DNA from 3 places in the Nocardioides thalensis genome. Region 2 is predicted to be linked to each of the others. Evidence: predicted binding sites of a transcription regulator. Region 2 holds the regulator's gene; each other region holds the start of a gene.
The links. Region 2 encodes LexA, which represses DNA repair genes until DNA is damaged. Its sites were predicted from a motif close to TCGAACANNTGTTCGA; they were not measured.
Positions count from the first base shown of each region.

Region 1: a site for LexA is predicted at 2,517-2,532, ahead of HNR19_RS15655 (HNH endonuclease signature motif containing protein). Genes of this name have one in related genera too.
Region 3: a site for LexA is predicted at 4,252-4,267, ahead of recA (recombinase RecA). Genes of this name have one in related genera too.

Region 1 covers NZ_JACCFP010000001.1:3,200,988-3,208,314, forward strand. Annotated here, with positions in the region: gene HNR19_RS15640 (LysE family translocator) at 1-421, shown strand, start outside; gene HNR19_RS22385 (TetR/AcrR family transcriptional regulator C-terminal ligand-binding domain-containing protein) at 453-605, opposite strand; gene HNR19_RS22390 (GDSL-type esterase/lipase family protein) at 610-1,059, shown strand; gene HNR19_RS15655 (HNH endonuclease signature motif containing protein) at 1,054-2,337, opposite strand; gene HNR19_RS15660 (hypothetical protein) at 2,616-3,110, shown strand; gene HNR19_RS15665 (diiron oxygenase) at 3,157-4,038, opposite strand; gene HNR19_RS15670 (TetR/AcrR family transcriptional regulator) at 4,097-4,780, shown strand; gene HNR19_RS15675 (DUF4873 domain-containing protein) at 4,777-5,058, shown strand; gene HNR19_RS15680 (sensor histidine kinase) at 5,084-6,232, shown strand; gene HNR19_RS15685 (response regulator transcription factor) at 6,234-6,899, shown strand; gene HNR19_RS15690 (hypothetical protein) at 6,886-7,327, opposite strand, start outside.
Region 2 covers NZ_JACCFP010000001.1:649,616-656,942, forward strand. Annotated here, with positions in the region: gene HNR19_RS03180 (calcium-binding protein) at 1-705, shown strand, start outside; gene HNR19_RS03185 (ATP-dependent DNA helicase) at 765-2,801, shown strand; gene HNR19_RS03190 (MXAN_6640 family putative metalloprotease) at 2,834-4,423, opposite strand; gene lexA (transcriptional repressor LexA) at 4,479-5,189, opposite strand; gene HNR19_RS03200 (LysM peptidoglycan-binding domain-containing protein) at 5,501-5,863, shown strand; gene HNR19_RS03205 (PKD domain-containing protein) at 6,031-6,807, opposite strand; gene HNR19_RS03210 (DUF6318 family protein) at 6,792-7,327, opposite strand, start outside.
Region 3 covers NZ_JACCFP010000001.1:2,404,374-2,411,700, reverse strand. Annotated here, with positions in the region: gene HNR19_RS11885 (formimidoylglutamate deiminase) at 1-512, shown strand, start outside; gene hutI (imidazolonepropionase) at 509-1,681, shown strand; gene HNR19_RS11875 (DinB family protein) at 1,722-2,279, shown strand; gene HNR19_RS11870 (DUF3046 domain-containing protein) at 2,284-2,478, shown strand; gene HNR19_RS11865 (MFS transporter) at 2,475-3,788, shown strand; gene HNR19_RS11860 (RidA family protein) at 3,778-4,191, opposite strand; gene recA (recombinase RecA) at 4,431-5,483, shown strand; gene HNR19_RS11850 (RecX family transcriptional regulator) at 5,467-5,994, shown strand; gene HNR19_RS11845 (polyphosphate kinase 2 family protein) at 6,037-6,885, shown strand; gene HNR19_RS11840 (HipA family kinase) at 6,882-7,327, shown strand, end outside.

The sequences.
Region 1 (7,327 bases), 2.6 Mb from region 2:
CCGCTACCTCGGCGTCGGCTACCTGGTCTACCTCGCGATCCGCGAGCTGACCCGGCGCCGGCACGGCGCGGACAGCCCCGGCGATGAGCAGCCGGTGCGGCCCAGGAGGGTGTACGTCGACGGGCTGCTGATGAACCTGCTCAACCCGAAGGTGGCGCTGTTCTTCCTCGCGTTCCTGCCCCAGTTCCTGACCCCGGGCGCCACCGGCTCCGCGGCCCAGGCCGAGGTGCTCGCGCTCGGCGTGGTCACCGTCGTCGTCGCGCTGGTCATCGATCTCGGGTACGCCGTCGCCGGCGGGCTCGTCGGCCGCGCCCTCCGCGACCGGGTCTCGCGCGGCGGCGACTGGAAGCGGCGCCTCCCCGTCGCCGGGATCTACCTCGCCATCGCGGCGGCCGCGGCGACAACGGGCTCGAGCGCCTGACCGTGCCGGCGCGAGGCCGCAGGCGCGGCAGCTAGGCGAGGCCCTCGAACGCCAGCTGCAGCTGTCGCCTCGCGTCCTCGGGACGCACCGGTCGCGTCCGAAGGAGGAGCCGGTAGTAGATCGGCGCGTAGACGAGCTCGACCGCGTCGGCCGGGTCGACGTCGGCGCGGAGCTGGCCGGCCACCCTGGTGACCTTCTCCCCCGAGTGGGTCATCTGCGCGCTCGGGGGCAACGACGTGGCACGGGTCGGGCCGGGTGTTCCCAAGACCCAGGTGTCACTCGCCGAGTCGATCGCCAACCTGCGCGAGCTGCGCCGGGTCGCCGGCGCCCTGACCTCCGCGTCCTGGGTCTGGATGACGCCGGGGCCGGTACACCCGGAGCGAGTGCGCGAGTTCCCCGGCTTCCGCTTCGGCCAGACGTCGTGGGACAACGCCGACATCGTGGCGCTCGCGGACGCGATGGCCGAGACCTTCGACGACCCGGTCGTCGACCTGGTGTCCGCCTTCGGCGTCCCGGCGCACGAGTCGCTCCAGGGCCCGGACGGTGTCCACCCGAGCCTCGCGGGTCAGTGCGCCATCGTGATGGCGCTGCTGCACACGCTGGCCGGCCCTACGGCGCCGGAGCAGCGCCGCTCATGACTGCTTCTTGGTGAAGCGGATCTGGCCGTTGGCCAGGATCTGCCAGTCGTAGGTGGGGTCGTGGATGCGGTGGTGGTCGTGCGGGCACATCAGGACCCCGTCGTCGAGGTCGGTGCGTCCGCCTTGGGACCAGGGTTTGAGGTGGTGGACCTCGCACCACTCGGCGGGATGTCGACAGCCCTCGGTCCGGCATTGCTGGTCTCTGAGTCGGATGGCCTTGCGTTGCGCGGGCCGGTAGAGCCGATCGGTGCGGCCGAGGTCGAGGACCTCCGAATGGTTGCCGAGCACGACGGGGATGATCCCGGCGGTGCACGCCAACCTGCGGGCTTCGGAAGCCGAGATGGGGTCCTTGTCGCCCAGCAGCCCCGCGACCGCGAGGTCGGTCTTGAGGTCCTCGAGGGTGATGGTGACCATCAGCGTGGTCGCGTCCCCACCGTGGAGGGGGAGGCGGTGGGGGTCGAGGTGCTCGAGCAGGGCGCAGAACGCGCCGGCGAGCTTGCGGGAGTAGGGGATGGTGTCGGCCTCGCCGTACTCACCGTTGGCGTGGCGGGGGCTGGTGTAGGCGTGGAGGTAGGTCTTGAGGCGTTCTGCCTCACTGGTGGGCAGCAGGCCGGTGAGCCTGGTGGTGCCGTCGCCGGTGTTCTTGAAGAACAGCCGCATCCGCTTGCGCGCGGACTGTTCTTCCTCGAGCAGCTTCTTGGCCTCGGCGTCCTCGAAGATCTCCGGGGCCACGACCTCCAAGATCCGTCGCCCGAGTCGCCGGATCTCGTCGGGGGTGAACTCCGTCGATCGGTTGATGAGCTCGGCCTCGGCCTTGTCGCGGATCTCGAGGGAGACCACCGCCGGCAACGCATCCAAGACCGCGACGATCACGCGGGCATGCTCGACCGATAGGACACCGTCGGCCATGGCTTTGGCGACCTTCGGGTAGCGGGCGTCGAGGCCTTGGGCGAGCTTGAGGTCCCGCTTGCTGCCGCGCAGGTCGCACTGAGTGTGGTGGGACAACCACGACGCGACGTCGCTCGCGCCGTCGGCCTCCGCCACGTCCGACGAACTAGCGAGGAGGCGGGCCTGGAGCTCGGCGAACTGGGCGCGGATCCTGTGCGCGGCAAGAAGGGCCTGCTTCTTCTGCCTCGTGGTCATGAACACCGGCTGGGTCTCCCGCACCGACGCCAACGCCGCATCCACCGCCGCCAAGGCAGCCAGCACCGGATGGTCCGGCACCGGGTCGCCCACGACCGGAACCGCCGGTGCAGTGCCGGTGGTGCTGGTCGTCATCGGAGGCCTCCCTTCGTGAGCGTGCAGTCGATTACCTCGAGTGCCGCTCCACGCGGGGGCCCTTGCCGGGGCCAACGACCCTGAATCCGGAACTCGCGGTCCGGGGGCCTGCCATGTGGTGGAACTGGTCCTGCTGCTTCCAACCCGCGAGGGGTATCGGTGTCTGGACCTACGGTCCATCGTACACGTGTTCGATCGAACACACAAGCGAACCGCACGATTTCCACTGACGCCACAAGATTCCTGCCTGCGCGCCAGGCCAGCGTTACCGTCCGACGGTGTACCGCTCGAACTCCATGAGTTGGTGGCTGGAGCACGGCCTCGACGGATTGGTTGCCGGCCTGATCGGTGGATTCATGACTGGCATCGCAGTCATCTCCGCGATCGCATGGGAAGCCTCCATTCGGCGCCAGGACCGAGAGCGAGCCGCGCACGAGGAATTGCGCCGGGCGACGGTCGACCTGATGTCGGCGGCGAACTCAAACGGCGAGGTGGAGCGGTACGCGCGGCTCCTGTTCATCCAACTCACCAGCACGATCAATCTGGCGATGCCAATCGACACTGCGTACGCCGAGGAACTCAAGAGAGTACGAGTGAGCTTGAATGGCGACTGGGTGACGCTCGGGTTTCGCGTGCCGGGCGTAGATTGCCGTTCCAGCGAGGTAGAGCAAGTGGCCACCGATTGGCTATCCGGTCGGGTCGGTCAGCCCAAGCTCAACCCGGCGTATTTTTCGGATCCGCAGTACCACCAGTTCCCTCAGGCTGGCGACTGACGGCCAAGCATCACCCCGATGGACTCTCGGCCTCGCCTGATCGGCCTCACGGCAGCAGGAACGAAGCCCGCCACGTCTTCAGCTGCGAGCGCCCGACCATCCCGTGCTCGTCGAGGAACGGCATGACCTTCTCCCCCATCCACGCGATCGTCGCGCGGTAGTGCTCGTTGCCCAGTGCCGCACCCCGGGCCTCGTGCGGGTCGAGCCCGACGGCGGCGTACACGTCCGGGTGCACCAGCGAGCGCATCGCGACGTACGCCACCTGGGCCGTGACGAGCTGCTGCGCGGCGCGCTCGGTGCGGCCCATCCTCCGGGCAGCCTTGGCGAGCTCGTCGCGCGCGAAGCTGACGTGGCGCGCCTCCTCGGTGACGTGGATGCGCGAGGTCATCCGCACCAACGGCTGCACCCGCTCGTCGCGGATCAGGTCGCGCTGCCAGCGGTCGACCGGCTCCTCACCGATCAGCACCGCCGCGAACGCCCCCGCGCCGCGCAGAGCGAGCTGCCCGAACCGGCCGAGGGAGCGCACCTTCTGCCGCGGGCCGTACGCCGGCACGCCCATCGTCGAGAGCGCGCGGGCGAACATGACCGCGTGCCGCGTCTCGTCGCCCACCTCGGTCAGTGCGAACTGTGTGCGCGGGTCGCGCGGGTCGGCGCCGTACACGTCGCGGAGCAGGAGCTGCATCAGCACGACCTCGAACCAGATGCCGACGCTCGCCATGCTGCCGGCCTCGTGGCACGACAGCGTGCGCCGCTGGTCGTCGTCGAGCGAGTCCCACAGCGGGGTGCCGTAGAGCGACATCCGCTCCGGCTGCATCCCCCACAGCCCGGGCACCAGCGGCGCGTCCCAGTCGATGTCGACCTCGGGGTCGTAGGACTGGCGCGCGGTCGAGCGCAGCAGCCGGTCGGCGAGGGGGTCGGCGACGGTCACAAGCACCTCCGTTGATTGCTGTTACCGACGGTAACATCTATGGCCTAGAGTGGACCGCATGAGCACTCCGGTCAAGGGCGACGGCCGCTCCCAGCGCTGGCAGGCCCACCGCACCGCGCGCCGTGCCGAGTTCGTCGAGGCGGCGGTCCGCGCTGTCGAGGCGGTCGGCCCCGACGCGTCCATCGCCGACATCGCGCGAGAGGCCGGCGTCAGCAAGCCGGTCCTCTACCGCTACTTCGCCGACAAGGCCGAGCTGCACGCCGAGGTCGGGCGCTGGGGCGCCGAGCTCGTGCTCGACCGGGTGGTCTCCGCGGTGCTCGCGCCCGCCACCGCCCGCGCCCGGATCGACGCCGGCGTCGCGGCCTACCTCGACACGATCGCCGAGCACCCGCAGACGTTCCTGCTCCTCAGCACCCAGCACGCCGGCAGCGCCGACCCGCTGGCCGACGGCAAGCAGCGCGCGGCCACCAAGCTGGCGCGCATCATCGGGTCCGGCCTCCGGCAGCTCGGCGTCGACTCGGCCGGCGCCGAGCCGTGGGCGTTCGGGATGGTCGGCATGGCCGTGTCGGTCGGCCAGTGGTGGCTCGACCGCCGCACGATGTCGCGCGCCGCGGTCGCCGACTACCTCAGCGGCTTCATCTGGCACGCGCTGTCCGGAGCGGCGGACGAGTACGGCGTACCGCTGTCGGCGCTCGACCCGCCCGACAACGTCCGCCCGCTCGACCCGGGCCGCCAGGCATGAGCGCCCACGAGCCCGGTGAGGCGTACGACGGACCGGCCGACCTGGTGACCGACGACGAGAGCCACCCGGTCGAGGTCCAGCTGCGCGGGTTCTTCCAGCCGCTCGACGGCCATTTCCACTGGTACGGCCGGATCGCGGAGACGCCGGCACTCGCGACGGTCCGCAGCGGCGCGACGGTCACCCTGCAGACGCCGTACGGCGAGGCGACCGGGAGGGTGTCGGACGTCGACCCGTGGCGCCGCTTCCGGATCTCCGGCACCGGCCGCCCGCCGTTCTGACCCGCAGCCCCTGAATAATGCGGGCGTGCCGCTCTCGGACCACTCGACCCACGCCGCGGCACTGCGTCTCCTGTCCTACTTCGTGGCCGCCGTACGGGTCGGGACCCTGGTGCAGATGGCGCCGTCGCTGGGCGCCGCGTTCGCCGAGACCGAGCGGCCCGCCCTCACCGCCGTCACCTGGGTGGTCGCGGCGACGATGCTGCTCACCGTCGCGGCGGCCGCCCTGGTGCGGCGCCGCCCGACCGGCACCCGCGTCGCGCTGCTCGACGTCGGCGTCGCGCTCGCGCTGCTGGTCGCGGGCTCGTGGACCGTGCCCGAGGCCGACCGGATGGGCACCTGGGTCGGGTTCCAGCTGGGCTACGCGCTCTGCGTCTCGTTCGGCCTGATCGGAGTGCAGGCGCGCTGGGTGTGGCTGCTCCTGCTGGCCGCGCTGGCGGTCGCCGAGGCCGCCTACCTCGCGCCCACCGTCGAGGGCTGGGCGGACCTCGCGGCCGTCGCCGGCAACGTCCTCACCATCGCGGTGCTCGGCCCGCTGTCGTGGTTCGGCGCGCGCCTCATCACCCGGATCGCCTCCGACGCCGATGAGGCGCGACGACTGGCCGCGGCCGCCGCCCAGGCCGAGGAGGAGCGCCGGGCGCGGCTGGCGATCCACAACGGCACCGCGGTGATGCGGCTGATGGTCGAGAGCGGCGTCGGCGACCGCCACGGGCTGCGCACGCAGGCCGAGGCCGAGCTCAACCGGATGCGCGCCTACCTCACCGGCGCGCCCGCGCCGACGACCGACCCCACCACGCTCGCCGCCCTGGTCACGGCGGCCGGCGCGGAGTTCGACGACCTCCCGATCACCGTCGTGGCCGACCTGGCGCAGGACACCGTCCTCCCCCGCGAGCTCGCCGACGACCTCGCCGCAGCGCTGCGGAGCCTGCTCCTCAACGTGCGCCAGCACTCCGGCGCCGGCCGCGTCGTCCTCCACGCGGAGGAGCAGGAGGACCCGCCGGGCTGGGAGGTCAGCCTCCACGACGACGGAAGCGGCTTCGAGACGACGCGGACGCCGTACGGCGTGGGCCTGCGCGAGGTCGTGGTCGAGCAGCTCGCCCGCTCCGGCGTGACGACCACGATCGACAGCGTGCCGGGCGTCGGCACCACCGTCACGCTCGTGGGGCAGGAGTCCTGACGTGGGAGGGCCGCGCTTCGCGCTCGTCGACGACGCCACCGCGCTGCGGGCGTCGCTCGGGCTGCTGCTGCCGGGCCTGACGTTCGTGGCGTCGCACGCCAACGTCGAGTGCCTGTTGGCCGAACGGCCCGAGGCCGACGTCGTGATCCTCGACCTGCACCTGGCCAACGTCGGGCAGCCGCAGGCGAGCCAAGGCCCGACGGCGATCCGGCGCATCACGGAGGCCGGCTACCGCGTGTGCTGCTACACCCAGGAGGAGCGGCGCTTCGTCCTCGCCGCGTGCCTCGCGGCCGGCGCGACCGGGGTGATCTCCAAGGCGGCGACGCTGGAGGAGGCGGAGGCGGGCTTCCTCGCGGTGGCCGACGGGGAGCTGGTCGTGCCGCCGTCCGTGGCCGGGATCCTCGAGGTGCTCGTGCGGCGCGGCAGCCTCACGGTCGTGTCGCCGCGCCAGCGCGACGTGCTCGCCGGTCGCGCGCGTGGCCTGACCTACGCCGAGATGAGCCGGACGCTCTTCCTGTCGGAGTCCACGCTTCGGGGCTACTGGCTCGAGCTCACCCAGACCGTGTCGCGCTACCTCCAGGTCACCTCCCCCGGTGACATCGAGCAGGCGCTCGGGCTGGGCCCGGGCGACCTGCTCGATGTGTGGCCCGAGGTCAGCCGCGGCTGATCTCGACGGTGCCGTCGACGTTGTCGGCCTGCTTGCCGGTGACCGAGGTCGAGCCGCCGCCGAAGATCCACGACTTCGGGACCGTGCCGAGGCACTTCTGCGGCACCGAGAAGGTGACCGCGCTGGCCTTGGTGCTCCAGTTGCCCTTGACGCCCTTGCACTTGACGACCTTGCCGCCGGTGGAGGTGATCTTGGACAGGACGGCCTTGAACTTGCCGCTCTTCTTCATGAGCGCGACGCCGTAGTAGTTGCCGTCGAGGTCCGGCGGGAGCCAGACAGCGGTGAAGATGCCGCTCTTGCCGAGGTCGTTGACCGAGAACTTGCCCGAGATGGTCTTGGTGCCGTTGTTGAACCTCACCGCGGTGATGTCGATCGACTTCGCGGCGTCGCCCTTCTTGTCCTTGAGCGAGCCGGTGTCCGCCTGCGCG
Region 2 (7,327 bases):
GCGCTGGCCACCCCGCAGGCCAACGGCGGCAACGTCGGCACCGACACGCTCGCCGGCGTCGAGGACGTGCAGGCCACCCGCTTCAACGACGTGATCCACGGCAGCGACGACGCCAACGACGTCGAGGCCGGAGATGGCGCCGACGAGGTCCACGGCCTCGGCGGCGACGACCGGGTCGACGGCGGCTTCGCCAACGACATGATCAACGGCGGCCCCGGCAACGACCGCGTCGACGGCCGCCGCAACAACGACGCGGTGTTCGGCGGCTCGGGCAACGACTACGTCTGGGGCGCCCGGGGCCGCAACCATGTCGAGGGAGGGCCCGGTGACGACACCGTCGGCGCGGGGAGCAGCGACGACGTCCTCTACGGCGGCCTCGGCGATGACACCATCCACGCCGGACTCGGCGATGACGCGCTGTTCTACCTCGACGCCGAGGGCGGCGTCGTCGTCGACCTGCGGCTCACGGGTCCGCAGGACACCATCGGCGCAGGCACTGACACGATCTCGGGCGCGGAGCAGCTCTACGGGTCGATCTACCGCGACGTGCTGCTGGGATCGGGCCTAGACGACGTGCTCATCGGGATGGCCGGCAACGACAGCCTCGCCGGCCGCGCCGGCGACGACCTGCTCATCGGTGAGCGCGGCCGCGACACCTGCCGCGGGGGCAAGGGCAAGGACGTCCTCCAGGCCTGCGAGCGCTGACCACCGCGGCCCTGTGGAGGGGTCACGCGACTGTCGTGGCCCGCGGCTAGGGTTCTCGGGTGCCCGAGCCCGACGCCCCTGAGTCCAGCCCGGTCCGGGAGCTGCTCGCGACCGCGGTCGGAGCGCTCGGCGGTCAGGAGCGGGCCGGTCAGGTGCAGATGGCCGAGGCCGTCGCGTCGGCGTTCGCCGGCCACCAGCATCTGCTCGTCCAGGCCGGCACCGGCACCGGCAAGTCGCTCGGCTACCTCGTGCCCGCGCTGCTCCACGACCGCCGGGTCGTCGTCGCCACGGCCACGCTCGCCCTCCAGCACCAGCTGGTCGAGCGCGACATCCCGCGGCTGGTCAACGCCGTCGGCTCCACGCCGGGCGTCGACGCGTCGTACGCCGTCCTCAAGGGCCGCTCCAACTACGCCTGCCTGCACCGGATCCGCGAGGGAGCGCCCGACGACCAGGGCGAGCTGATCCAGGCCGAGCAGGCGATGGGCTCGATGGGCAAGAAGGTGCTCGAGCTGCGCGAGTGGGCCGAGGGCCAGCTCGACGTCGACGGTGCGGGGGAGAAGGACGCCGCCCCTCGCCATACCGAGAAGGAGTGGCGCCAGGTCAGCGTCTCCGCGCGCGAGTGCCTGGGCGCGGCGAAGTGTCCCTACGGCGACGAGTGCTTCGCCGAGCGGGCGCGCGAGAAGGCCCAGAAGTCCCACCTCATCGTCACCAACCACTCGCTGCTCGCGATCGACGCGATCGAGGGGATCCCGATGATCCCGGAGTACGACGCGGTGGTCATCGACGAGGCGCACGAGCTCACCGCCCGGGTCACCCAGGCCGCGACCGACGAGCTCTGGGCCTCGGAGGTCGACCGCGCCGCCCGGCGCGCCGCGCGCCACGTCGACGGCAAGGAGGCCGACGACCTGGCCGACGCCGGCGACGCGCTGCGCGCGGCCATCGGCGAAACCTCGTCGGGTCGGCTGCTCAGCGTCCCCGAGGAGCTCGCTGACGCGCTGGTGCTGGTGCGCGACGCCGCCCGTGCCTGCGTCTCGGCGTTCCCGAAGGGCGACGGCGGCGACTCCGGATCGCCCGACGCCGGCCTGACCCAGGCCAAGGGCATGGTGCAGGAGGTCTTCGCCACCGCCGAGCGGATGGCGGCCAACGCCGACACGGACGTCATGTGGCTCACCGAGGGCACCGAGCGCCTCCCACCCCACCTGTGCATCGCTCCGCTCCAGGTGTGGGGCCAGATGCGCGACAAGCTGCTCGCCGACAAGACCGTGGTGATGACCTCGGCCACTCTCATGCTCGGCGGCGACTTCAACGTGATCGCCACCTCCGTCGGCCTCAAGCCGAGTGAACGCCGAACCGGCACACTTCGGGGCGCGAACGGGCACAGTTCGGGGTCCGAGTCGGCAGAGAACGGCGCCGACGCCGAGCCCTGGATCGGCCTCGACGTGGGCAGCCCGTTCGACTACGGCAAGCAGGCGATCCTGTACGTCGCCCGCCACCTGCCGCAGCCCGGCCGCGACGGCCTGGGCAAGGCCCAGCTCGACGAGATCGTGGAGCTGGTCGACGCCGCGGAGGGCCGCACCCTCGGGTTGTTCAGCAGCCGGCGGGCCGCCGAGGCCGCCGCGGAGGAGGTGCGCGCTCGGCTGCCGCACCTGACGACGCTCGCTCAGGGCGACGCGCAGCTGCCCGAGCTCGCGCGGCAGTTCGTCGCCGACCCGCACACCTGCCTGTTCGGCACCCTCGGCCTGTGGCAGGGCCTCGACGTCCCGGGCGACACCTGCCAGCTGGTGCTCATCGACCGGATCCCGTTCCCGCGTCCCGACGACCCGCTGATGAGCGCCCGGCAGCGCGCGGCCGACCAGGCGGGCGGCAACGGCTTCATGCAGGTCGCCGCCACCCATGCCGCGCTGCTCCTGGCGCAGGGGGCCGGCCGCCTGATCCGTACGCACACCGACCGCGGCGTGGTCGCCGTACTCGATCCGCGGCTGGTCACCGCGCGCTACGGATCGTTCCTCAAGGCGAGCCTGCCGCCGATGTGGTCCACCACCGACCCGCAGGTGGTCCGCCAGGCGCTCAAGCGGCTAGCGGGCAAGGTCGGGTAGCCCGGGCCGGTCGGGCCCGGGCGTGCCGAGACCTACGGCGTGACCGCCGCGCTCACCTTCTGCATAACGCCGTCGTCGCGCGAATCGCCCATGCAGCTGTAGTCCGGCATGGGGTAGTTCGAACCGTTCCAACAGTCGAACCGACTGCTTCCGTTGACGATCGTGACCTCGACCCATTTGGTCGCCGCGACGTCGAACGGGATCGGCGCGGCCGCTCCGTCTGCGGTGACGAGGGTCTGCGTCTGCGCACCACTCACCGGCTTGGTGACGATGACCGCGTGGCCACCGGACGGGGTATCGGCGAGGTCGAACGTCAGGTTGAGCATCGACAGAGGGCCAGTCTCGTCTGTCGGCACGTAGCGGACGGTGCGCGCGGTGAGGTGGTCGTAGGAGCGCCCGAAGCCCTGCGTCGCGTCCGGCGCGAGCGAGAACTGGTCGACCAGCGGCGTCCGCGGGTAGCCGTCCTTGTTCTCCGGGTCGGCCGCGACCTCTTGGTACTCCTGCGGGTAGGTCCGCGACGGCTGGCGGTTGCCCGCGGCGAACTTCGCGTACTCGGCCTCCAGGGTGGTGCCGTTGGCCTGGAGCGTCTGCACGACGGAGGCGAGGGAGTACTTCGCCCGGTCCTTGCCGGTCGCGCCGTTCCACATGTCCAGCACCAGGTCGTCCATGCCCGCGACCTTGGTGCCGTAGCGGTCGGTGAGGTAGCGGATGAAGATCCAGGTGCCGTAATGGAACAGCCCGTCGTATGCGAACGTGTCGAGCGACGTGAGCGGGTTGGAGATCGGGCCGTGTGGCAGATAGAAGGCGTTGTCGTTGATGTGGTCGTAGACCTCGTCCTCCGCCCAGGTCGCGGTGGCCTCCATGAACCAGGCGTCCTCGCCGTAATCGTGAGCGAACTGGACGTTGTGGAAGTACTCGTGCGCCGCGGTCACCTTCATATTTTCGAGCGGCGTATGGGCCGGAAACTGCTCACTGCTGTAGTCGTTGTCGAGAACGCAGAAGCCCCACGTACCGCCGTGCTTCGGCGGACGAGGATCGTCGGTCGTGCAGTACCCATACAGGTTGTTCGCGCCGATGTCGCCCAGGTACACGTCGGGCTTTGAATTGCCGCCGCGTCGTCCATCGCGGAACGGCCTGCGATAACCGGCGGCGATGTACTTCTTGTGGACCGCCGTCATGGTCCGTAGAACGTTGCGGACGTACTTGAGACTCCTGACTCCGTGCCGCTCGCTCTGCCGCTTCGTCTGCCAGTGCACGCAGATGACGGACGAGCACTTGCGTTGCGACTTGCTCGGCCGCAGCGGCCGCGCGAGTAGCTGATTCGCCTGCGCCCGCTGCACGCCTGTCAATTGACCTCGGAGGAGCGCGAGGTCGCGGAGCTCAAGGGTGAGTGAGCGAGCGCCGTTCTTGCCTTCCCCGGCGAGCAGGTCCTGGACCCGCTCGAGCGCCTCGATCGCGCGCTGCGCGCGGTGGGGGTTGGCGTCGGGGTCCGGCTCCGCCGCAAGGGTGGTCGCAGCAGGCGTGGGCGTCGCGCTTCCGGGGCTGGCGAGCGCGGGGACGATCAGCCCCAGCGTGCACAGGAGCAGGAGAGCGCGGAGCAGCGGGTGGCTGCGACGTGGCATCAGGCGGCCTTCCGGGTCGTGGACCGAGGACCCGGCCGACCCTACGCCCTGCTGCTCACACGCGCCGAAGTACGGCGGTGACCTTCCCGAGGATCGTCGCGTGGGTGCCGTCGATCGGCTCGAACGCCGGGTTGTGGGGGAGCAGCCAGACCTGGCCGTCCTTGCGCTGGAACGTCTTGACCGTCGCCTCGCCGTCGATCATCGCGGCGACGATCTCGCCGTTCTCGGCGGTGTTCTGCTGGCGGATCACGACGTAGTCGCCGTGGCAGATGGCCGCGTCGATCATCGACTCGCCGCTGACCTCGAGGAGGAACAGCTGGCCGTCGCCGACGAGCTGTTTGGGCAGGGGGAAGACGTCCTCGATGCGCTCCTCGGCGAGGATCGGGCCACCGGCCGCGATCCGGCCGACGACTGGGACGTTGGTGGCGGCGGGGGCCACGTCGCCGATGCCGGTCTCGTCGACGGACGACTCCTCGCCGGCGGAGATCGAGCGGCGCGCGGCCATGATCTCGGGCAGGAACACCTCGAGGGCGCGGGGCCGGTTGGGGTCGCGCTTGAGGTAGCCCTTCTCCTCGAGCACGCGGAGCTGGTGGGCGACGCTCGAGGTGCTGGTGAGGCCGACGGCGGAGCCGATCTCACGCATGCTGGGCGGGTATCCCCGCTCCTCGATGCTGTCCTTGATCGTGGCGAGAACCCGCTGCTGGCGCGGGGTCAGGCCGGTCGCGTCGGGGGGACCGTCGGGAAGCTCGCTGACTTTCTTCGCCATGGCCTGACGGTAACGCGGATCACGCACGACTTCAAACACGTGTTCGAACCGGGCGTGTCGGGTCCAGGGTGGTCGAGTAGCCGGCTCGCCCTGGCGAGCCGGCGTGTCGAGACCCCGACACGCCGTCGAACAAATCTTCGAACAGGTCCTTGATTCGTTCGAACACGTGATCTACCGTCGTACATGCGTTCGATCGAACGTCTGATCGACAGGCTCTCCGGATTGTGTCGGACCCGGTCGGTGGACTCAGACCAACGCACGACAGATCCGAGGTCCTGACCGTCAGGGCCGCTTCCCCCGGAGGTCACCCGATGAGCACCACGACTATCGCCCCGACGCTTCAGCTCCGCCCCGCCAGCCGGGTCCGCCCCGCCTCGCAGGTGCGACTGACCCGCCGCGGCCGGCTGACGATCTTCCTGCTCGGGCTCGCGCTCGCCTTCGGCGCCGGCCTGTGGCTGGCCGCCGGGTCGACCGCGACCCAGGAGCAGGGCGTCGCCGAGGTCGAGGTCGTCACGGTCGACCCGGGTGACACCCTCTGGGACATCGCGGCCGACGCCGCCGTCGACGGCAACGTCGGCGCGATGGTCGACGAGATCCGCGACCTCAACTCGCTCGACTCGAGCATGGTCTACGCCGGCCAGGAGCTGCGCGTCCCGCTGCCTGCCGCTGGTTGAGGTGCGAGGCGCCCCAGCGCCGAGCCTCGAAACCAAGGCACTTGCTTCGTCTGCCACCTCGACCCCGGCGGACGACGGGCCCTCGCCCGGGGCCCAGGGGAAGACGAGGGGCGGGACCGCGCACGGTCCCGCCCCTCGCAACTTTCCCAGGGTGGTCGAGTAGCCCGTCAGCCGGTGAGGATCGGCCGCGCCTCGACGGCCCGGAGCGACTCGGGCGAGCCCTCGATCGTCACCGAGCCCGGCACGGTCTGCCAGGCGCCTCCGTTGACCCGATAGTCGGCGACGTAGGTGGTGTCGAGCCGCGGCCGGTAGGCGCCGGCCTGCAGGTAGTTGTGGGTGATCTGGAGCTTCGGGTACGGCGCGCCCGGGTCGCTGGTGCGGAGCTTCTCGCCGTCATCGAAGTGCCAGGTGTAGGAGTGCACGTCGATCCGCAGGTCGACGCGCTGGCCGAGGAGCGTGACGCTGCGGAACAGCCGCTCCTTCTCCGTGTAGAAGTTCGTCTCGAAGTTGACCAGCGTGCGGCCGTCGGGTGGCTCGATGATCAGGGGGGAGGCCGGCAGCGGGATGCGCCGGAACGCTTGGGCGATCATGCCCGGCGTTGGGCCCTGGAAGACAACGTCGCCGGGGCAATAGAGGTAGTCCCAGAGGGTTTCGCCGTCGGGCGCTTCGATCCACTCGCGGTAGGCGTAGGACCCGTCCGGGCAAACAAACTCTGGTGCGCAGGCCCCGCCGTTGCACATTGGGCCGTGGTGGTACTCGCCCTCAGGTAGCGCGCCGCCATCGTCACCTGCGTTGTCGGCGTCGCCGGGGTCGCCCGGCATTTCCGATTCGCCCTCGAGTCCGAAAAAGCCGTCGCCTGGATCGACGTCGACATCCGCTGCGGCTGGCGCCGATGAGAACAGGATCGTCAGCGCCGCGCTCGCCACGATCAATCGTGCGTCCACGTCGCCACCTGCCACCGCTCCCGTACGAACTCGACGAACATCACGTGCGACTTCGTCCCCGCTGGGTAAACCTGGTTGAGTTCGCCTGCGCCACGGACGGCCTGCCTGCCGACCGAAAGGTCCGCCGTGATCGCCCACGCTCCGCCGGGTTCGGAAACGATCTTCGAACTCTCGATGCGATACCCGCGACCGGTGATGCGTCCCCCGTTCGCGTAGACGTTCTCGATCGCGCTTGTTGCCGCGTCACAGCTCGCACACGCGGGCCCGAACACTCCGCGCAAAGCGGCCGTGTCACCGGTCGCCGTTGCGTAGTTGACCAGTTCCCACCAGTACTGAACGAACGCCTCCGCCCCCGCCTTCGTGTTCGCCTCCGCCTCCGGTGGCAACGTCGGCTCCACCGGCCCGGTCGGCTCCGTCGTCGGAGCGGCCGAGGTGGGCTCGCTCGACGCCGGCGCCGAGCTCGAAGGCTCGGCCGGCTCCGCGGGCTCGGCCTCGCAGGCAGTCAGGGCGAGGGCGCCGG
Region 3 (7,327 bases), 1.8 Mb from region 2:
TGGCCGCCCACGGCCTCACGCCGACCGCGCTGCTTGCCGAGGAGGGCGTCCTGGGCCCGAACCTGACGGCGGTGCACGCCACCCACCTCACCGACGACGACGTGCGGCTGCTGGGCGAGGCGCGCGCGTTCGTGTGCATGTGCCCGACCACCGAGCGCGACCTCGCCGACGGGCTCGGCCGGGCGCGCGCGCTGGCGGATGCCGGTGCGCGCCTGACCCTCGGCTCCGACAGCCACGCCGTGATCGACCTGTTCGAGGAGATGCGCGCCGTGGAGATGCACGACCGGCTGCGCACTGGCGAGCGTGGCCACTGGTCCGCGTCCGAGCTGCTGGCGGCAGCGACGTACGACGGCCACGCCTCGCTCGGGTTCGACGACGCCGGCCGGCTCGCGCCCGGGCAGCGCGCCGACCTGGTCACCGTCGACCTGACGACGCCGCGCACGCGCGGGTGCGGCGCGACCCCGGAGACGCTGGTGTACGCCGCCACCGCCGCGGACGTGGTGCCGCGATGAGCACCGTCGTCACGAACATCGGCGAGCTGGTCACCAACGACCCCGCCGCCGACGACCTCCTCGGGATCGTCACCGACGCAGCGCTGGTGATGGACGAGGGCGCCGTCGCGTGGGTGGGCCGCGCCGCCGACGCACCGGCGGCCGACGAGGTCGTCGACGCGGGCGGACGGGCGGTGCTCCCCGGCTTCGTCGACAGCCACAGCCACCTCGTCTTCGCCGGCGACCGTGCACCCGAGTTCGCGGCCCGGATGGCGGGGGAGTCGTACGCCGCAGGTGGCATCCGCACCACCGTGGCCGCCACCCGCGCGGCCTCCGACGACGAGCTCATCGCCAACACTGCGCGCCTGGTGCACGAGATGCGACGCCAGGGCACCACCACCGTCGAGATCAAGTCCGGCTACGGCCTGTCGGTGACCGACGAGGCCCGGTCGCTCGCGATCGCCCGGCAGTTCACGGAGGAGACGACGTTCCTCGGCGCCCACGTGGTGCCGCCCGAGCACGCCGGTGACCCGGCGGCGTACGTCGACCTCGTGACCGGCCCCATGCTCGAGGCCGCGGCGCCGTACGCCCGCTGGATCGACGCGTTCTGCGAGACGGGCGCGTTCGACGCCGACCAGGCGCGGACGGTGCTGGCTGCCGGCGCCGATGCCGGTCTCCGCGGACGGCTGCACGCCAACCAGCTCGGCCCCGGTCCGGGCGTCCGGCTAGCCGCGGAGCTCGGGCTGGTCGCCGTCGACCACTGCACGTACCTCACCGACGACGACGTCCATGCGCTGCGCGACGCCGGCACGGTGGCCACGCTGCTGCCGGGCGTGGAGTTCTCGACGCGTCAGCCCTATCCCGACGCGCGCCGGCTGGTCGACGCCGGCGTGACGGTGGCGCTGGCGAGCGACTGCAACCCGGGCTCGTCGTACACCTCGTCGATGCCGTTCTGCATCGCCGTCGCGGTGCGCGACATGGGGATGACGCCGGCCGAGGCGGTGCACGCCGCCACCGCCGGGGGAGCGCGGGCCCTGGACCGCGACGACGTCGGGCACCTGACGGTCGGCAGCCGCGCCGACCTGGTGCTGCTCGACGCGCCGAGCCACGTGCACCTGGCCTACCGGCCCGGAGTCCCGCTGGTGCGGGAGACCTGGATTGGCGGTCGATCGACGACCGGTGGCCGGTAATCCCTCGTCGGCCGTCGGCGCCGCTTGGGAGGATGGAGCCATGAGCGAGCCCTCGATGATCGAGCCCGACACCAAGGACTGGACCTGGGTGCTCGAGCGCCCCTGCCCCGACTGCGGGTTCGACGCCACCACGGTCGACCCCGCCGGCATCGGCGACGTCATCCGCGACAACGCCGAGCGCTGGCAGCAGGTGCTCGCCACCCCGGACGCGGCGAGGCGCCCCGAGCCGACCGTGTGGTCCCCGGCGGAGTACGCCGCCCACGTCCGCGACGTGCACCGCACGTTCGGTGCCCGCGCCGCGCTGATGCTCGGCCGCGACGACCCGGAGTTCGCCAACTGGGACCAGGACGAGACCGCCGTCGCCGAGCGCTACGACCTGCAGCAGCCCGACCAGGTCGCGCCCGAGCTGCTCGAGGAGGCCGACCGCGTCGCGGCGACCTACGACGACGTCGAGGGCGAGGCGTGGCAGCGCCGGGGGCGGCGCAGCAACGGCAGCGAGTTCACCGTCGACACCTTGGGTCGCTACCATCTGCACGACGTCGTCCACCACCTCTGGGACGTCCGGTGGGTGCATGACGCCGACCGTGGGGGAGCATGACCACGTGAGGCACACGGAGTTCTGGGCACGGCTCGACCACACCCTCGGGCGCGACTACTCGCGTGTCTGGGCCGACCAGTTCGTGATGGCCGAGCTCGGCGGGCGTACGGCGCGGCAGGCGCTCGACGCCGGGGTCGAGCCCAAGGAGGTCTGGCGCGCCGTGTGGAGCGCCCTGGAGCTGCCGGCGCGCGAGCGATGACGCTCTCCGCTGGTCGAGGAGATCGCCCCGCGACGGTCACGCGACCGCCCGAGGACCTCGCACGGCTCCAGCGCCGCACCGTCCGCGTCCTGGTGCTGACCCAGGCGGTCGGCGCCGTCGGCATCACCATCGGCATCGCGACCGCCTCGCTGCTCGCGCGCGACCTCTCCGGCTCCGAGGCGCTCTCGGGCCTCGCGCAGACCGCGCAGGTGCTCGGCGCCGCCGTGATCTCGTTCCTGCTCGCCTCGCTGATGGGCCGACGCGGCCGCCGGATCGGGCTCACCACCGGCTACCTCGTGGCCGCAGGGGGCGGCGCGATCGCCGTGCTTTCCGGAGTCGTCGGGTCGATGGTGCTGCTGATCCTGGGCGCCGTCATGCTCGGTGCGGCGACCTCGGCCAACAACGCGGCCCGCTACGCGGCGACCGACCTCGCCACCGACGACAACCGTGCCCGTTCACTGTCCGTCGTGGTGTGGGCGACGACCATCGGCGCGGTGCTGGGGCCCAACCTCACCGGCCCCGCGGGCGCGTTCGCCGAGGCGGTCGACATCCCGGAGCTCACTGGCCCGTTCGCGTTCGGCGCCATCGGCCTCCTGCTCGCCGCGCTCGTCTCCGGGCTGCTGCTCCGCCCCGACCCGCTGCTGGTCGCCCGGGCCGCGGAGCGCGCGCAGGCAAACGCCGAGGCCGCGGAGCCGTCCGGGAGCTCGTGGTCCCGGGCGGTGGCGGCGACGCGTGAGCGCCCCGTGATCGCCTACGCCGTCGCCGGGCTCGCGCTCGCCCACGCGACGATGATCGCGGTGATGGTGATGACCCCGCTGCACATGGAGCACGGGGGAGCCGGGCTCGAGGTGATCGGCCTGGTCATCAGCGTCCACGTGCTCGGCATGTTCGCGTTCTCCCCGCTGGTCGGCGTGCTCGCCGACCGCGTCGGCCGGCCACCGGTCCTCGGTGTTGGCGCGCTCGTGCTCGTCTGTGCCCTCGTGCTCTGCGCCTCGTCGCCCGACGGGATGTCCTGGCAGGTGACGGCGGGCCTGTTCCTGCTCGGCGTCGGCTGGTCGCTGGCGATGGTGTCCTCGTCGACGATGGTCGCCGAGCACGCGCCGCTCGCGTCGCGCACCGACGTGCAGGGCGCTGCCGACCTGGTGATGGGCCTGACGGCCGCGGCCGCCGGCCTGGTCGCGGGCGTGGTGGTCGACGTCTCGGGCTACCCCACGCTGGCCCTGGTCACGCTGGTGCTCGCGCTCGGCGTGCTCGGCTCCGCCGTACGAGCGCACGCTCTTGCCGAGCCGTCCGCAGCGGTCAGCGGGTGACGGCGGCGACGGCGCTCACCTCGACCAGCGCGCCCGGCACGCCGAGCGCCGAGACGATCGCGGCGGTGACGAGCGGCGGCGTCTCGGTCCGGGGGAGCGCGGCGGCTGCCGCGCCGTAGGCCGCGGCGATGTCGGTGCCCTGCGCCAGCAGCACCGTGACCGACACCAGGTCGTCGAGCGTGGCGCCTGCCGCCTCGAGCGCGACGCGGAGGTTGGTCATCACCTGCGCGGTCTGGGCAGCTGGGTCGTCACCGCCGACCAGCGACCCGTCTGCGGTCACGGCGTTCTGGCCGCCGACCAGGATGGTGGTCGCGCCCGGAGGCACGACGGCCACGTGGCTGAACGCCGGGCTCTGCACGAGGCCTGCGGGCTTCAGCAGCTGGATGTCGCTCGTCTGGCTCATGCCAGCAACGTAGGAGCCGCCGCCGACAACGCGACACGCCGGACCCGCCTCCCCGTTGTGTCGAACACTTGTTCTAGGTTGTGTCGTACGGCGGAGGTGCGAGCCACCTGCCGCCCACAGGTATGACGCGCGGACCACTCGTCCACACCCACGACCCGGCTGACCAGGCTGTGTCGGGACCCCGTCCTAGCGTCGCCGATGTACCTGGCCCGATCACGACAGACGAAGGACTGAGGCACATGGCCGCCGGAGACGACCGCACCAAGGCGCTCGACGCAGCGCTGCTCAACATCGAGAAGGCTTACGGCAAGGGGTCGGTGATGCGCCTCGGTGACGAGAGCCGCGCCCCGCTCGAGATCATCCCCACCGGGTCGATCGCACTCGACGTGGCGCTGGGCCTCGGTGGCCTGCCGCGTGGTCGGGTCGTGGAGATCTACGGGCCGGAGTCCTCCGGAAAGACGACCGTCGCCCTCCACGCGGTCGCCAACGCGCAGGCCGCCGGCGGCATCGTGGCGTTCATCGACGCCGAGCACGCGCTCGACCCTGAGTACGCGAAGGCCCTCGGCGTCGACACCGACGCCCTGCTGGTCTCGCAGCCCGACTCCGGTGAGCAGGCCCTCGAGATCGCCGACATGCTGATCCGCTCGGGCGCGCTCGACCTGATCGTCATCGACTCCGTCGCCGCGCTCGTGCCCCGCGCCGAGATCGAGGGCGAGATGGGCGACAGCCACGTCGGCCTCCAGGCGCGGCTGATGAGCCAGGCGCTGCGCAAGATGACCGGTGCCCTCAACAACTCCGGCACCACCGCGATCTTCATCAACCAGCTGCGCGAGAAGATCGGCGTCATGTTCGGGTCCCCGGAGACCACCACGGGTGGCCGGGCACTGAAGTTCTACTCCTCGGTGCGTCTCGACGTGCGCCGGATCGAGACCCTCAAGGACGGCACCGACATGGTCGGCAACCGCACCCGGGTCAAGGTCGTCAAGAACAAGGTGGCCCCGCCGTTCAAGCAGGCCGAGTTCGACATCATGTACGGCAAGGGCATCAGCCGCGAGGGCGGGCTGATCGACGTGGGCGTCGAGGCGGGCCTCGTCCGCAAGGCCGGCGCCTGGTACACCTACGAGGGCGACCAGCTCGGGCAGGGCAAGGAGAACTCGCGGAAGTTCCTCAAGGACAACCCCGACCTCGCCAACGAGCTCGAGAAGAAGATCCTCGAGAAGCTCGGCGTCGGCCCGCAGGTGGACGCCGAGAACGACCTCTCCGACGAGCCCATCGGTGTCGACAGCTTCTGACCCCGAGTTCGACCCCGAGGCCGACCACGAGTCGGTCGCGCGGAAGATCCTGCTCGACCAGCTGACGGGCCAGGCCCGCAGCCGGCACGAGCTGGCCGAGCGGCTGACCCGCCGCAACGTCCCCGACGACGTGGCGGGTCCGCTGCTCGACCGGTTCGAGGAGGTCGGGCTGATCGACGACGAGGCCTTCGCCCGGTCCTGGGTCGACAGCCGCCAGCGCACGCGCGGCCTGGCCCGGCGCGCCCTCGCGCAGGAGCTGCGGCGCAAGGGCGTCGCCGACGAGACCGCGCGCGAGGTGCTCGACGAGGTCGACCCGGCGTCCGAGGAGGAGGCCGCCCGGGCGCTGGTCCGCAAGAAGCTGCGCTCGATGCGCGGCGTCGACGAGACGACCGCGGCGCGCCGCCTGGCCGGGATGTTGGCCCGCAAGGGCTACCCGGCGGGGATGGCGTTCGCGGTGGTGCGGTCCGAGCTCGACCTCGACGCGCACGGTTCCGCCGACGAATCGCTCTGACGGAGGTAGGAGCGGGCTGGCCCGCTCTGCAAGGATCGCGCCATGAGCGATCTCGTGCCCGCGCTCCGCGCGCAGTCCGGTCCGGTCGACCTGTCGGCGATCGCGACCGACGCCACGCCGGGCTTCTCCGGCAAGAAGCACGAGGGCATCGACGCCCTCGAGGCGCTCGGGCCCGATCTCGCCGACCTCCAGGAGCGGCTCTTCGCGCACGGTCGCTCCGGCGGCCACCGCAGCCTGCTCCTGGTGCTCCAAGGCATGGACACCTCGGGCAAGGGCGGCACGCTGCGCTCGACCGTCGGCCTGATCGACCCGCAGGGCGTGCGGATCACCTCGTTCAAAGCGCCCACGCCCGAGGAGCTCGAGCACGACTTCCTCTGGCGCATCCGCAAGGCGCTCCCGGGCCCGGGCTACGTCGGCGTCTTCGACCGTTCGCACTACGAGGACGTGCTGATCGCGCGCGTCCGCGGGCTCGCGAAGCCGGAGGAGATCGAGCGCCGCTACGACGCGATCAACTCCTTCGAGGAGGAGTTGGTCGAGCACGGCACCGTCGTGCTGAAGTGCATGCTGCACATCTCGGCCGAGGAGCAGAAGGAACGGCTACTCGCCCGGCTCGACGACCCGACCAAGCACTGGAAGTACAACCCCGGCGACATCGACGAGCGTGAGCACTGGCCGGCCTACCAGGAGGCCTACGAGCTCGCCATCGAGCGCACCCACACCGACGCGGCGCCGTGGTACGTCATCCCCGCCGACCGGAAGTGGTACCGCAACCTCGCGATCGGTCACCTGCTCCTCGACGCGCTGTCCTCGTTCCAGCTCGGGTGGCCGGCCGCCGACTTCGACGTCGAGCACGAGAAGCGGCGCCTCGCCGAGGAGGACCCGCTGTCGTGACGCTTCCCTCCGTCACGGTCACCCGCTACGTCACCCCGCTGCGCGAGGGCGGCAGCCTCCCGGGGATCGTCGAGGCCGACGACCTCGGCACGTACGTCTGCAAGTTCCGCGGTGCCGGCCAGGGCCCGCGGGTTCTCGTCGCGGAGGTCATCGCCGCCGGGATCGCCCGGCGGCTCGGGCTGCGCACGCCGGACCTCGTGGTGCTCGACCTCGACCCCGACCTCGCCCGCTACGAGGCCGACGAGGAGGTCCAGGACCTGCTCACCGCCAGCGCGGGCGCCAACCTGGGCATCGACTTCCTGCCGGGATCCTTCGGCTTCGACGGCGCCAGCGACGTCGACCCGACCGAGGCGGCGACGGTGATCTGGCTCGACGCCTTCATCGCCAACGTCGACCGGTCGTGGCGCAACCCCAACCTGCTGCGCTGGCAGGACGACCTCTG